DNA from 2 places in the Lysinibacillus sp. NPDC056959 genome. Region 1 is predicted to be linked to the other one. Evidence: riboswitches for the same ligand, from Rfam matches in the RefSeq annotation. Region 1 holds a riboswitch; the other holds the start of a gene.

Region 1 (8,016 bases):
TCATTTTGCTCTAAAATATTTCTGTAGGGAAGGGAGCAATCTTTCATGACAATGTTACAAGATATTCTTAAATTTAATGAAGATTTCGTTCAAGAAAAAAAATATGAGCCTTTTATTACAACAAAGTATCCTGATAAACGCATCGTTGTGTTATCTTGTATGGATACTCGCCTTGTAGAGCTGTTACCTAAAGCTATGAATTTACGTAATGGTGATGTAAAAATCGTTAAAAGTGCTGGGGCATTAGTTAGTCACCCTTTCGGTGCAATTATGCGTAGTTTACTTGTAGCTGTTTATGAACTACAAGCAGATGAAGTGTATGTTATTGGACATTACGACTGCGGCATGAGCGCAGTTGACCCAGAAGCTATGCTAAGTAAAATGGTTGCTAGAGGAATTAACCCTGAAACTATCAAAACGGTAGAAAATTCAGGTCTTGATTTAAAAAAGTTTTTACGTGGCTTTGGCGACGTATCAACAAGTGTTAAGAAAAGCGTAGATACAATTCGCAATCACCCGTTAATGGTGAAAGATGTGCCTGTTCACGGATTAGTAATTGATCCAAATACAGGTCGCCTTGACTTAATCATAGACGGTAGCAAACAATAGTAAAAAAAGAAGCGTCTATCCTTCATTAATTGAAAGTTAGACGCTTCTTTTTATTCGTTCTCTAAACGTGCATACATGTAATGATCCACCCATTGGCCATTAATGTACAGCAGCTTTCTCAAGAGGCCTTCTTGCTGAAACCCGGACTTTTCTAAAACACGGATAGAAGGATTATTTTGTGTTGAAACATAAGCCTCTACACGATGTAAGCCTACTTGCTCGAACGCAAATTGCACGACCATATTAACCGCTTCTGTTACGATCCCTTTCCCCACATAAATTTCATCCATCGCATAGCCAACAAATGCACTGGAATACGGTAAACGTTTTACTGCATAAAGAGCAATATGTCCTATTAGATTATTTGTATCCGGCTCAAAAATACCGAAAGTAAACTCCCTCTTTGAGTCCATTAAGTATAAGCTTTCTTGAATTTTTTTATATTGAGCATTAATTGTATAATATTCAGGTCGTTGTAACGGTTCGTATGTGGACCAAAAATATTTATTGCGGCTTACGAGATCAGTTAAACTTTGTGCATCTTTTTCGTAAAATGTGCGAATGTAGCATTTATCCCCCTGAATTGATACCACATTTTCACCCTTTTTCCTCAATAGTCTCCAAATTTTAAGCACCATTTCTCCACACTTACCTTCCGATAATTGTCAATACGTTTTTAATGCCTGCGTTCATTTTATCAATGGTTAAAAAACAATTTGTAAATCTTCACCCTAACGTGTGGTTGATTTCCGTTCCGACTGCTCGTAACGAAGATCAACTTATATATGGTATAAATTGCAACAAATATCGTCCTCAACTTTTAGTAATAAGACCAATTTGTGGGTAAACACCCACGGAATTGAAGTTTTACTTTATTGTATGTAAAAAAAGATGCTGCTACAACTAAAACATCTCGTCTTGTTGTTACAGCATCAATAACATTATTTCACTTTTTGTTTTTTAGGCTTCTCTTCTAGCAATTCAAGGCTAGACGATTCAGCATCTTCTAAATGCGCTTTGTCTAAGACATTCGTTAAATGAAGGCCACGTTTTTTTGCTTCACGTTCGATATGTGCTAGTGTTTCTTGCAGTACCTGTACACGAGCATACTTTTTATCGTCTCCCGGTATTAGAACCCATGGAGCATTTTTCTTATCAGTCTTCTCAAACATTTCATTTGCAGCTTCTACATACAGTGGCGTTTTTTCACGATTTCGCCAGTCTTCATCTGTTAGCTTCCAAGACTTATACGGATCCTGCTCACGTTCTTTAAAACGTTTAAGTTGCTCCTCATCTGATACTTGAAGCCAAAACTTAATGACAATATAATCTCCTGCCGTTAAAATCTTTTCAAAATTATTCATTTCTTCGTATGCACGAGACCACTCTTCATTTGTTGCAAATCCTTCAATACGCTCAACTAATACACGACCATACCAAGAGCGATCAAAAATTGCGATTTGTCCATGCTGTGGCAGCTTTCTCCAAAAGCGTTGTAAATAATTGTAGCGAAGTTCATGGGGCTGAGGCGCTGAAATCGGGTGTACGACATAACCACGTGGATCAACACGTTCAATTAGACGCTTAATAGCGCCCCCCTTACCAGCAGCATCCATACCTTCAAATACTAAAATTAACCCTATTTTATTGTTTAATAAAAACTGTTGAGCATTTAACATTTCATACTGGAGTACTTTTAATTTCTTTTTATACATTTTCTTATCTAGATTAACTGATAGATCTAGATCATTTAAATTTTGAGTCATTAAAACTTCACTCCTTACATTTGTATACTTCCATTGTACTAAAGAAATATATAGATGCCCATCCAAATGGTAAATTGTAGATAATTTTAGCGAAACAACACGATACATTGTTGGAAATTTCCGTTATAATGAAAATATAATGTTACAGTCCTATACTTATTTGTCTTTTCCCTATACAATTTAACACGAAGGGAGAGGAAAACATGCCTCGATTTTTTTTGATGACAATCACTTACGTTGTCTCACTTATCCTAACCTTTTCATCCTATTTCATGAAAATAAACGGTCAATCTTCCTTAGAGATCTCAAATCGTTTTCCAGTAATATTTGCACCTTTTAACGTTAGTTATGTGATTTGGATTGTGGTTTACATGTTACTTGGTTATTGGTTAGTCATGAATCTAAAAAAGACATCTATTAAACAGACTGTTCTCTTTAGTAGCATATGTATCATGCAGGCGCTAGCAATAGTTGTTTGGCACCACGAATTATTTATCGTGTCAATCGTCAGTACGTTTATTTTAGTACTGTATTTATCTAAGTTGTACAAAACGTACCCTCTCAGCAATAACTCACTTACAGGTCGTTTACCCTTCTCGATTTACTTCGCATGGGTTACATTCAGCCTGATGACAAATGTAAGCTTCACGCTAACATCTTATCAATGGAATGGTTTTGGACTTAGTGATCCACTGTGGGCAGTTATTTTACTGACACTTGGGGTAGCAATAGCACTACATATTCGATTCCATTATTTTGATATTATCTATCCAAGTGTATTTATCTGGTCCTATATAGGGGTCGTATTACATAATGGTTTTGATGAGCTACTTGTGTCAACGGCAGCCTTGTTTTTATGTGGAGTGCTACTTGTCGGTATATTATTTATTAAAAAAAATCCTGCCTACCAAAAATAAATTGGTAGCAGGATTTTAGTTTTTTTTATTGTTCATCAAGTGAAGTTAAAATAATTGGTTTGTCTTTTGTAACGATAATTGAATGCTCGATTTGAGCAACTAATGATTTGTCTGGCGTAACGAATGTCCAGCCATCACCAGACTCCACAATATGCTCTGCTTTCGCTGAGATAAACGGCTCAACTGCAAGAACCATGCCTTCTTTCATAATTGTAGAATCCCATGCATCATAATAGTTCAAAATATGGTTTGGCTCATCATGTAAAGAACGACCTAAACCATGTCCCGTTAGGTTCATAATCACTGTTAAATCATTAGCATATGCTTCACGCTCAACAGCTTTTCCGATTTGGTTTAATTTTGATCCAGCTTTTACTTTTGTCATCGCACGATCAAAAGCACTTTTGGCTACGCGACACAACTTTTCTTTATCCTCATAGCCTTCACCAACTACAAATGAAATGCCTGTATCAGCAAAATAGCCGTTTAATGAACCAGATACATCTATATTGACGATATCTCCCTCTTTAATCACACGTTCACTTGGAATACCATGTGCGACTTCCTCATTAACACTAATACATGTGTATCCTGGGAAATCATACTCCCCTTTAGGTCCAGAAACTGCTCCAGCCTCAGCAAACATACGACCTGCAATTTCATCTAGTTCTAGTGTTGTTACACCTGGTTTTGTAGCAGCCTTCATTGCTTCACGAATTTCAGCACAAATACGGCCGATTTTTTTAAAGGCTTCAATCTCTTCTTGCGTTTTTACAATCATTTTTAACGTCCCTTTCATCTAATATCTACTATTTAATATAACATAACTTTCTATGCTTAAAACGCTAAACGCTTTAAATATTATATGCCATCATAAATTATAAAGTGCCGGAAACAGGCTTATCTCCATAACGTGAGATTGATTTCCGTTCCGGCTGGGCCCTTTATTGTTGCTGTCGCTACGCTTTCGCACAGATAAAACATTTGCCGCTGACGCTTCGCTTAACTCTGCTTTTTTATTTTCCGCTAACCGAATCTTTAACTAAAGCCACTTCTAACTACGCTCACCCTTTTTTCCTAAAGGCTGAATCTAACTATTTCACAGTTGAAGCATTAACAAAAAGCACCTTTATCGATGCTTTTTAAAAAGATTCAGTGGTTTACTGTTATTCAACTGACAATAGGCGCTTAAACATGACTGACTTTGAGTTCTCTAAGAATTAAAAGAACACCAATTCCATAAACAATAGACATCGCTAAAGGTACTAGGGTGAAAGCTTGACCAACAAAGAAGCCACCTAAAATTAGAGCAGAAAGACAGATTCCTAAAGTAACAAATAAATAAGCTTTGCTTTTATAAATCCATATGTAAGGCAGAAAATGAGAGCCTGCTAGTAAGCCAATTGTGAAGGGCAGGTATTCAGGTATTTTCATATACACAATTATAAATACAGGTATATAAAAAGCTTGAGGAGCTGCTACTATCCCACTTAAAGTACCTAAAGGGTTGTCAGTAGAGAGTAAATTAACCCCCAGAATTTTACTAATGACCATCCCAATAGGAAAAATGACACCTAAGCCAAATATCCAAATCAACCGTACAGCTTCTATTGGGAAAACTAAGGGCATTAGGGTGAAAATTAAAAAGACAACGGCGCCAGAAAGCAAAATGGGGTATCTTTTTTTGCTTCAAATATAATTTCTTTTTGTAAATTTTCAAGTGTTTTATCCATTAACGCACTCCCTTTCGTAAAATCGGCAAAAGATTTATATAATATACCATCCTCCAACTATTTTTACCATTGATTATTCAATAAAGTAATTTTTGGAATAATTGAAAGCTGTGTAGAAATTGCTTAGGAAGGGAAATTTAATTACTGCACAGTTTCTTGATTTAATCTGCCTTTATGTTTTAATAGCAACAATCTTTAACAGTCTAAAAATAAAACCCTTCACTCATGTGAAGGGCATAATAATTATGATTTTCGTTGCATTAATTGAGGTGCTGCCGTAAATAACAGAACACCGACAATCGCTGTTAAAATCGTTGCTGGTAGCATATATGTTCCATTATAGATGATTGAATAAACCCATGCATTTTGATCGCCAGCATACTCTGCGAAAAATACAGCGCCCCCAATGGTATGCGCTGCATAACGTAAAAAGCCCGCTAATACCGTTCCTAAAATAATATAAAGAGCCATTTTCTTTTTGTTTAAATCTTTTGCAGCCTCAAGCACTGGTCCACGTACAACGGCCGCTAAGCCAACTACTGTAAAGGCAACACCATAATCAAGTGTTCCTTGAAGCCAATGTATAATATAGGCGCCAAACATTGTTTGCATAATACCAATAAGTAAACCCGTTACCATGCCTGGAATAAGACCCCAGCGAAATGCTATTAACATTATTGGCACCATTACGAGACTAACAGAGCCTCCTTGTGCCCATACTTTAAAGGAAACCTGATCGAGCACAAGGCCAATCGCTGCGAATATCGCAATTTCCACAAGCATTAATAGTTTTTTATTGTCCATAATTATTCTCTCCTTTGTTCCGATGTAGGATACAAGAGCAGGAATAGAAATCAGTTGGCAAATATGTCCCTATCTAGCATCAATAAAGATAAAAAAACGATGCCAGGACAGAGCCTCACATCGTAAAAGTGTCGGTTTCTATCCACATCCCTACGCAAGCGTTAACTTACAGGTTCAAAGAGTTAAGGCATTACGTGCCCAGTCTCAGCTGACATCATCAGCTCCCCTTGTGGTCGTTACATCTTAATTTAGTTTAACAACCTCATTGTACGCAAACACTGTAACGATTACAACCTCTTCCACATTAATTTTTTTGAAACTTTACTGTTTTTCATGCGTAAATATTTAAAAAGGAGGTACAACTATGGAGAACAAAAAAATTTTATCTGCCTTTAGTTATCTAAGTATCTTTTTTGCACCCTTTATTGTGCCATTAGTCGTTTACTTTGTTTCAAAAGATAACGACGTAAAGAGTCATTCTCTTCGAGCACTAATATCACATTTAATCCCAGTCGCATTTGGAATAATATTTTTTGCAGTCTTTATTTTCTCAACTTTATCATTCAACACTTTTGAACCAGATTCAGGTAGTAGTTCTTTTCTTATCATTTGGTTAGTTTCATTTGTGATTTACATTCTTGCTTCAATCGGAATTGTCATTTGGAATATTATTCAAGCAGTTCGCGTTATCCGATAAGTTTCATTTCAACCTTGAACAGAGAGTACTAAAAGGAGCTGTTATTTTTTGAAAGTATCTAAAGTTGTCAAAACCGCCGTAAAATTAGCACCGATCGTTATTCCAATTGTTAAAAAAGTAATCGCTGCAAAAAAAGGAACAAATCCTACCGTAACTAAAAAGTAATAAAAAGGCGTATTTCCACACATCGGAAATACGCCTCTTTTTTATTTCACTTCAAAATATGTTTGACTATGTCCGTTCATTGTTTTTTCAACATGCAACACTGCAGGCATTGTAGCTTTTAACTCTGCAACGTGTGAAATGACGCCAATCATGCGTCCAGAATCTTGTAAATCAATAAGAGTATCAATCGCCTTATTTAATGCCTCTTCATCAAGAGAACCAAAGCCCTCATCAATAAACATTGTTTCAATACGGATATTACCTTGAAAGCTTTGAATGACATCTGCCATCCCAAGGGCAAGACTTAAAGAAGCATTAAACTTTTCTCCCCCTGATAATGTTTTTACATCACGTAATTGGTCTGTATAGGCATCATACACATCTAGCCCAAGTCCACTTTGCTTAGCATGCTTTTCTAAACGATCTGAACGTCGTAGCTCAAATTGACCGTTGGATAAATGATAAAGCCGGACATTTGCTGCCTCTGTAATTTTATCTAAATAATTGATTTGAATATAACGCTCAAAGGACAGCTTTTTCGCATTTTGCCCATTTAACATTGCATAAAGTTCCTTTACTCGTCCCGCCTCTTTTTCAAGTAAGCGTATTTCCAGCTCTGCTTCCTCTACTTTTTCGATAAAGTCTGCGCAAGCTTTCGCAAATCCTTCCATCTGCTGCAATACTTTAAAGGCTTCCTCATAGGTTACACGAAGCACCTCTAATTTTTCTTCCATTGCCGTTAAATCTTGTTTCTCTTGTCCTTTAAGGTGCTTCGCTCCCTCAGTAATTTGTACCTGTAATGTGTGGATTTGCATAGCATAATCACTGCAAGCCTTCCGTAAAGCTTCTATTTGCGACACGCTACGCTTTCCAGTAGCAAATTCTTCATAGCTTTCAAAGCCGGCTTCCTTCATACTTACTGAAAATTGCTCGCGCTTTTCATCCATTTTCAGCTTTAACTCCTCAAAAGCCTGTTTCGATATTTCGACGGTCATTCTAGCATTATTTGCTGCTTCCTTGGCAGTTTGCAAACTTTGTTGGCTGATAGTCCACGCAGTGTGTAAGGCAACCTTTTGAGAACCTATATGAGCAATTGCCTGCTTCAATGCATGTAGCGTCGTAAGATTTTCTGGAATATATTTTTGCTGTTCTTCTACAACTGCTTGTTGTTTAGTCAATTCCTTCGTCTTTTCAGCTAAATATTGCTCTAGCTTTAATTGCTTTTCTTGTAGCTGCTCCATTCGTGCACGATGATCCTTTTGTTGCATACGTACATCAGACAATTGATTGCTCACTACTTTTAAGATTGTAATTTGTTGCTCTAT
Region 2 (8,016 bases), on a different contig from region 1:
ATGTTGGAATAGGAATGAAGCCCGAGTTAACAGGCAAAGGTTATGGTGCAGAGTTTTTTTCATTTGTTTTAAATCATCTACAAAATCTACAACAAGAAAAAAATTGTCCTCTTCGTTTAACAGTAGCTACCTTTAATACAAGAGCCATTCACCTATATGAAAAATTAGGCTTTAAAAAAGTCATGGATTTCACAGCTTCAACTGAATTTATAACAATGAGGAAAGGTTAAAAATAAGCGGGTTGGACTTTTGTATTGTTAGGCTCTATTATAGCGTGGAGTTGATTTCCGCTCCGATTGGGCGCTTTGTTGCTGTCGCTTCGCTTTCGCACAGATAAAACAATTGCTGCCGTTACGTTAGCACTACGCTTTCGCGCAGAGCAAAGCTTCCTGGGGGCGTCCGATGAGCCGCTTTTGATGCTGCCGCTACGTTAGCACTGCGCTTTCGCACAGAAAACATCCGCTTCGCTCCAGGGCCTTGGGCCAATAGGATGTTGGTCACGAAGGCGTTATCACAGGACGTGATGTTTTTAGCCTTCGTTCCTCTATATCGCTAATCCCCAAGGAGTCTCCCAATCTCCACTATTCAAATGACATATTTTTCAAATAACATGTCATCCAAAACTGTGAAATCACTTGTATGATACATTATCGTATTGAAGGAGGATTTCACCATAATAAATCCTAGTCATTTTTTATACTAAGGAAACGTTCATAGCAAGTCTTTAAGATGCCACTCTATAAAGGGTGGTTTTTCACATTAAAAGCAAACAAATAAGTGATTAAATTAGGATAATTGTTAAAGTTAGTAGTCAATCGCTGAAGATTGCGTTATGATAAATACCGTTAAATCAACGTTTTGAAAGTGTGTGATAATAATGGAAGTTAATACAATCTATTTAGACAACAGTGCAACAACAAAACCTATAAAAGAGGTTATGCAAGCATTTATGGTAGTGAATGAGCAGTATTATGCCAATCCTGCTTCCATTCATGCAATGGGTGTTGAATCAAACGAATTATTAATGCGTGCACGTGAGCAAGTAGCAGATATTTTGCATACAGACGCAAAAAATGTGCTATTTACATCAGGTGGTACTGAATCCAATAACACGGCTATATTTGGTTTAGCACGTAGCAACACACATAAAGGAAATCATATTTTAACAACTGAAATTGAACATCCATCTGTCCTAGAATCTGTGAAGCAGCTTGAGCAAGACGGTTTTGATGTGGAATACTTGCAAGTAGATGAAAACGGAGTTATTTCTTTAGAGGAGCTTCGCACAAAAGTGCGGAAGGATACCATTTTAGTAAGTATGATGCATGTAAATAATGAAATGGGCGCAATCCAACCGATTTTTGAAGCTGCAAAAATTATTCATGAATCGAGTCGTGCAGCTTTTCACGTAGACGCTATTCAAAGCTTCGGGAAGTTACCGATATCATTTAACGATGACGATGGTCCAGACTGTATTTCAATTTCTGGTCATAAAATTCATGGCTTTAAAGGTTCAGGTGTACTCGCATTCCGTAAAAAAATGAAATGGCAACCGTATGCACTTGGTGGAGGGCAGGAATTTGGTTTACGTAGCGGAACAGTAGCTGTACCGCAAGCTGTAGCATTATCAAAAGCAGCCCGGATAGCGATAGAGACGATGAATGACCGTGCAAAAAAATATCGTCAATGGTATGAAGAAATATGCACTCAATTACGTGGATATGGAGATGAAGTGCATATTTTATCAACACCAAAAGGAGCAGCACATATTTTATCTTTTAGTATTCGCGACTTAAAAGGTGAAGTCATTATCAATGCATTGCAAAAACGCAATGTAATTGTATCGACATCGAGTGCATGTTCATCGAAACAGACAAAAACAAGTCATGTTGTTGAAGCTCTAAATATCGATGAGCATTTTAAAAATGGTGTTATTCGTATAAGCTTTGGCGCGCATGTAACAGATGAAGATATTGTAAAGGTTAAACAAGTATTAGATGAAGTATTGACGGAACTTAAAGGAGAATTTTAAAAATGATTTGGAAAGAAATTTTAATTCGATATGGAGAGCTTTCTACAAAAGGCCGCAACAAGATGGATTTTATTCGTCGTTTACGAGAGAACATTCGTCATGCGTTTGCGGATTTAGGACATTTACACATTCGCACAGAGCGTGATCGAATGTTTATAGCCATTCAAGATGAAGCACAAATGGACGTACTATTAAAAGGATTACCTAAAATTTTTGGTATTCAATCATTTAGTCCCGTGGCTGCATGTGAAAAAGATATCGAAGCCATGAAAAAACTAGCCATAACAATTATGGATACATTTAAAAATGAACAGCTTACATTTAAAGTAGAAGTAAAGCGCACAGATAAAACATTCCCGTTAGAATCACATGCCATTCAACGCGAAATTGGTGGTTATGTATTACCACAATATCAAAATTTGTCTGTAAAGGTGAAGAAGCCTGATATCGAACTTCGTGTAGAGGTGCGTCATGATGCAACATATATGATGGCACAAGTTATTCCGGGTGCAGGTGGAATGCCTGTAGGCTCGAATGGTAAATCTTTATTAATGCTTTCAGGTGGTATCGATAGTCCAGTTGCCGGTTATTTAATGATGAAACGAGGAGTGCGCTTAGAAGCGATTCACTTCTTTAGCCCACCATATACAAGCCAAAACTCATTGGAAAAAGTAAAGGTACTTGCTAATGAATTAACGAAATTCGGAGCGAGTATACGTTTACACGTTATTCCGTTTACTGAAATTCAAGTTCTTATTAAAGAAAAAGTACCATCTAATGTATCGATGACAACTACTCGTCGTATGATGCTAAAAGTGGCTGACAAAGTACGTGAAGACATAGGCGCACTAGCTATTGTTACAGGTGAAAGTCTTGGGCAAGTAGCGAGTCAAACTCTTGAAAGCCTTACAGCTATTAATGCAGTAACGAACACACCGATTTTACGTCCATTAATCTCATCAGATAAATTAGAAATTATCGATATTGCAGAGAAGATTGGCACATACGAAACGTCTATTCAGCCATTTGAAGACTGCTGTACAATTTTTACTCCTGCAAGTCCAAAAACAAAGCCAAAGCTTGAAAAGGTTGAGCATTACGAAAGCTTTTCGGATTTTGATGAACTCATCGAACGAGCAGTGAAAAACCGTGAAGTTTACATTTTCCCGAAAAAAGAACAAGAAGCCGATAAATTTGCGGATCTTCTATAGAAGAAACTTGCGATTTCATAAGAGCCGACTCAAAAGTACATTTTGAGTCGGCTTTTTTAGTCTATTTCCTTCTGAGGTACAATTTACCTGAAATATTTTTGTATTAAAAATCTAAAATCGCACATTCTATATTCACAAGGAGGTGAGAAACACATGGCAAACAACAACAACCGCAGTTCAAATCAACTTGCTGTACCTGGTGTAGAGCGCGCACTTGATCAAATGAAATACGAAATTGCACAAGAATTTGGTGTTCAATTAGGAGCTGACGCTTCAGCTCGTGCTAACGGTTCCGTTGGCGGTGAAATCACTAAACGTCTTGTACAAATGGCAGAATCTCAATTAAAAGGTATGCCGAACAACCAATAATTGCTTAATTAGCAATTATTAAAATTAAAACCAGTGACCGTAAAAGGCACTGGTTTTAGTTTGTTTAAAATGTTTATTTTTTATCCCGTATTAACGGGGAGTAATTAAAAAACCGGATTGAAAGACACCCACTGATTAAAGTTTCACTTTATCCTACAAATGCTTTAAATGTAGAGACTGTATTCGGAATATCCTCACTTTCGCAAATTGAGGAAATAACTGCTATTCCATCTGCACCTGCTTTAAATACCGTATGTGCATTCGAGCAGTTTATGCCTCCAATTGCAACGATAGGCAGCTTTGGATATTGTCTGCGAACTTGTTGTAAAAATTCAGTTCCAATAGGCGGTTTGGCATCACTTTTAGAAGTAGTTGAAAAAATTGGACCAATTCCTACATAGTCAGCACCATATTGTAAAGCAGTTTTTAATTCCGCTTGAGAATGAACAGAAACACCTAGTATCATGTTGCCAATTTTTTCACGTACCATTGACACAGGAAAATCTTCTTGGCCAATATGAACGCCATCTGCTCTAAGTTTTATAGCGAGCTCTACATCATCATTAATAATAAACGGAACATGATACTGTTGACAGAGGTTTTGACATTTACGAGCAAAATTTTCATAGGCTTGTCCAGTAAGGGGATTTGGCCCTTTTTCACGGTATTGAAACATAGTAATTCCAGATTGGAGAGCTTTTTCTAATACGGTTAGTGGCTCCTGATTGAAAACATTACCTGTACCCATAATAAAATATAGCTGTAAATCGTCACGTTTCATGAATGATCACCTCGCAGGAATCCTTATACTGTTGATAAGCAAAATGATTTGTTGGACCATGGCCATTCCCAATGGATAAATCATGAGTTATTGCTAATTGAATAAATTTTTTAGCTTCCTCAATTGCCATTTCTATAGGTAGCCCAAGACCAAGAAAAGCAGTTAATGCAGCGGAAAATGTACATCCTGTACCATGCGTGTTTTTTGTTGTAATACGAGTAGATTGCATAGAAAATGATCGACCATCTTGAAAAAATACATAATCAGTAGCATAACATTTATCCTCTACATGACCGCCCTTCATAACGACGCATTGAACGCCTGTCTGTAATAAGATCTGGGCTACTTCGTTAATATCTGCTATAGAATTAATTTTTCTTCCGGAAAGGGTTTCGGCCTCAGGAATGTTTGGCGTTACAATTGTTGCTAAAGGTAGCAAATGTTTTCGTAATGCCTCAATTGCTTCTTGTTGTAATAAGCTCTCGCCACCTTTTGCGATCATAACAGGATCTACAATAAGGGGAATATTTACTTCGGCTAAAATATGTGCAATTGATTGGATGATTTCGGAGGAAAACAACATTCCTGTTTTAATAGCACTAATTGAAAAATCCTCGATTAGCGCTTTCAGTTGTTTTTCAACAAAGCTCACTTCAATTGGTAAAACATCTGATACACCCAAAGTATTCTGGGCCGTTAAAGCTGTAATGACAGACGTTCCAAATACTTTTAATTCCTGGAATGTTTTTAAATCAGCTTGTATACCTGCACCGCCGCCACTATCTGAACCGGCAATTGTCGTTACAATATGCATTATTCTTCACCTTCCTTTGAAAGGCGATGTAGTTCATTCAATACAGCAATTTGAAAATCGCCAATGAATCGAGTAGAAGAAGCGGCTTTTTCTGCTAATTTTTTATAAAGCGATAATGTTTCTAGTAATTGGTCAAACGGTTGAGCTCCTGCGGTGAAGGAGGCACAACATAGTGCACTCAATAAGCAACCAGTTCCAGTAACTTCTGTCATTTGTAAATTTCCACCCGTAACCCATTGCTGATGTTTGCCATCAGTAATAAAATCCTTTTCACCGGTCACAATAACAATACAATTGTATAGTTGAGCTATTTTCTGTGCCTCTAGTTCTATAGAAATTGAACCACTACCACTATCTACGCCTTTTTGTTGCCAGTCTACATTGGCAATTGCTGCAAGCTCTCCGATATTACATCGAATTGCCGCAAATTTTATTTCCTCCAATAATTGCTGTACTGTTTGTTTCCGGTAAGTCGTTGCACCTGCTGCAACAGGATCTAAAACAACCGGAATGCCAAGAACATTTGCTTTTTTCCCTGCAAGTAACATGGATTCTTTCATTCGCTCATTAAGGGTCCCGATATTGATCAATAAACCTGAGGCGATTGTGACCATTTCTTCAACTTCATGACCGTCATCAGCCATGACTGGTGAAGCGCCTACTGCTAATAAGCCATTTGCTTGGAAATTAGCAACAACATAATTCGTCATGCAATGAATAAGTGGATTTTGTTTACGGATCGTTTGGAATATCAATTTAAGTCCTCCTCGTTGGATGGACGTAAGCGTGCAAAAAAGGCTCTTTGCGTGCAAAAAACACGTAAAAGAGCCTTTCATCAGTAAGTCGATGTGAATTGCTCCCTACGTCAGTATTAACTAACAGGTTCAAAGGGTCAGGTTTTACCTTCTCAACTCTAATTGAGTCCCCCTGCAATTATGCTTTTAGTTGACCAAAATGTACCATATTATTCATTCACGTTCAATAGGGAGTTTTTTATTTTTATTCAGCAATTCTGTGCGAAAGCGATGATTACGCCAAGTTGAAATAAATAGAAGCAATACGTGACTGATGCCATATAGCGGGGCATGATAGTTGTCACGACTTTAATGAATTAGAGTGAATTCCATTGAAAATGATAAAAATTGAGTTTTATAATGGGCGTAACAAAAGGGGGCAATTGCCATGAAACGAGAAGATTTAATCGCACCAGAATGGTATAACATTTCAGAGGAAATTGAAAAGTATGCACAGGATCCTACCAAAAATGCATTATTAATTTATAGCGAAGACGAGGAAATTCAGTACTTATCATATACAACTTTACTTGAAAAGGCGAATCAGGCAGCACATGTATTTACCTCCCAAGGTTTAAAAAAAGGCGATGTTATTTTAGTCATGGTACCGAGGTCAGTGGAAGCATATATCGTATATATTGCAGCTTTGAAGGCAGGGTTAACGATTATTCCTAGTTCAGAAATGCTGAGAACTAAAGATATTGAATATCGAATCAATCATGCCGATGCAAAAGGAGTTGTTGCATTTGAGCCTTATATTGAACAATTTGATAATGTGGAAAATTTACAAGCAATAAAGCAATTTGTCATTGGTCATGCACATGAGCCTTGGCAACCGTTGCTTGAAAAAATGCAAGGCCAACCAACATCTTATATAAGCTCTACTCCAACTAAGTGTACAGACATTGCATTTTTAGCATATACAAGTGGTACAACAGGCAATCCAAAGGCAGCGGTACATACACATAGCTGGGGTTACGCACACTTGCGAACTACTGCGCCAAATTGGTTAGGGGTTCAAGAGGGTGACATTGTTTGGGCAACAGCAGCTCCAGGCTGGCAAAAATGGATTTGGAGTCCGTTCCTCGCTACTTTAGGAAGTGGTGCAACAGCATTTGTATACAAAGGTCACTTTGATGCGGCAACTTACTTTGCACTGATTGAAAAATTCAATATTAATATTCTATGTTGCACACCAACCGAATATCGATTTATGGCGAGTCTTGAAAATTTACAAGATTTTAATGTAAGTACAATACGTCAGGCTGTGTCAGCAGGTGAACCTTTAAATAGTGAAGTGATAAAAGTATTTTCCGAAGTTTATAATTTACAAGTACGAGATGGCTATGGACAAACAGAGAATACATTACTTGTTGGTACAATGGTAGGGATGGAGTCTAGAATGGGATCAATGGGCAAACCTACTCCGGGTAATACTATTGAAATTATAAATGATATTGGAAATCCTGTTGCGGTTGGGGAAGTTGGAGATATTGCTGTACACTGTGAAACACCCGCGTTATTTAAAAAATATTTAAACGATCCAGAGCGAACAAATTTACAATTTAGAGGCGATTGGTATATTACCGGAGATCGTGCATACAAAGATAATGACGGTTATTTTTGGTTTGAAGGACGTGGGGATGATGTCATTATTTCTTCTGGGTATACGATTGGCCCATTTGAGGTAGAAGATGCGTTGTTAAAGCATCCGGCTGTGAAAGAAACTGCCGTTGTTGCAAGTCCAGATAAGATTCGTGGAAATATCGTGAAGGCGTTTGTTGTGCTCTGTGAAGGAGAAGTTGGTAATGAAACACTTATAAAAAAACTGCAAAGCCATGTAAAAACTTTAACAGCCCCATATAAATATCCTCGTGCGATTGAATTTGTTACTGAGCTGCCAAAGACTTCATCAGGCAAAATTCGTCGTGTCGAATTACGAGAGCAAGAAAAAATCCATTCTATCACTCATCATTAATTTCCTAGGAAATAATGTCGAAAATCAAAGTTCCTGC

The links. A riboswitch is a leader RNA that binds a small molecule or an ion and turns the genes downstream of it on or off. The one in region 1 is predicted to bind thiamine pyrophosphate.
Region 2: linked by a shared signal. The riboswitch ahead of thiM (hydroxyethylthiazole kinase) and the one ahead of thiT (energy-coupled thiamine transporter ThiT) in region 1 are both predicted to bind thiamine pyrophosphate.

Annotation. Positions count from the first base shown of each region.
Region 1 covers NZ_JBHURE010000013.1:73,998-82,013, reverse strand. The annotation lists gene ACFTQ7_RS15400 (beta-class carbonic anhydrase) at 46-609, shown strand; gene ACFTQ7_RS15395 (GNAT family N-acetyltransferase) at 660-1,247, opposite strand; gene ACFTQ7_RS15390 (polyphosphate kinase 2 family protein) at 1,551-2,375, opposite strand; gene ACFTQ7_RS15385 (hypothetical protein) at 2,579-3,292, shown strand; gene map (type I methionyl aminopeptidase) at 3,318-4,073, opposite strand; gene ACFTQ7_RS15375 (DUF7010 family protein) at 4,481-4,921, opposite strand; gene thiT (energy-coupled thiamine transporter ThiT) at 5,269-5,829, opposite strand; TPP riboswitch at 5,960-6,067, opposite strand; gene ACFTQ7_RS15365 (magnetosome magnetite crystal formation protein family) at 6,194-6,526, shown strand; gene ACFTQ7_RS15360 (AAA family ATPase) at 6,733-8,016, opposite strand, start outside.
Region 2 covers NZ_JBHURE010000025.1:20,693-28,708, forward strand. The annotation lists gene ACFTQ7_RS20700 (GNAT family N-acetyltransferase) at 1-230, shown strand, start outside; gene ACFTQ7_RS20705 (cysteine desulfurase family protein) at 878-2,032, shown strand; gene thiI (tRNA uracil 4-sulfurtransferase ThiI) at 2,035-3,243, shown strand; gene ACFTQ7_RS20715 (alpha/beta-type small acid-soluble spore protein) at 3,397-3,612, shown strand; gene thiE (thiamine phosphate synthase) at 3,761-4,393, opposite strand; gene thiD (bifunctional hydroxymethylpyrimidine kinase/phosphomethylpyrimidine kinase) at 4,383-5,207, opposite strand; gene thiM (hydroxyethylthiazole kinase) at 5,207-5,962, opposite strand; TPP riboswitch at 6,048-6,146, opposite strand; gene mbcS (acyl-CoA synthetase MbcS) at 6,390-7,979, shown strand.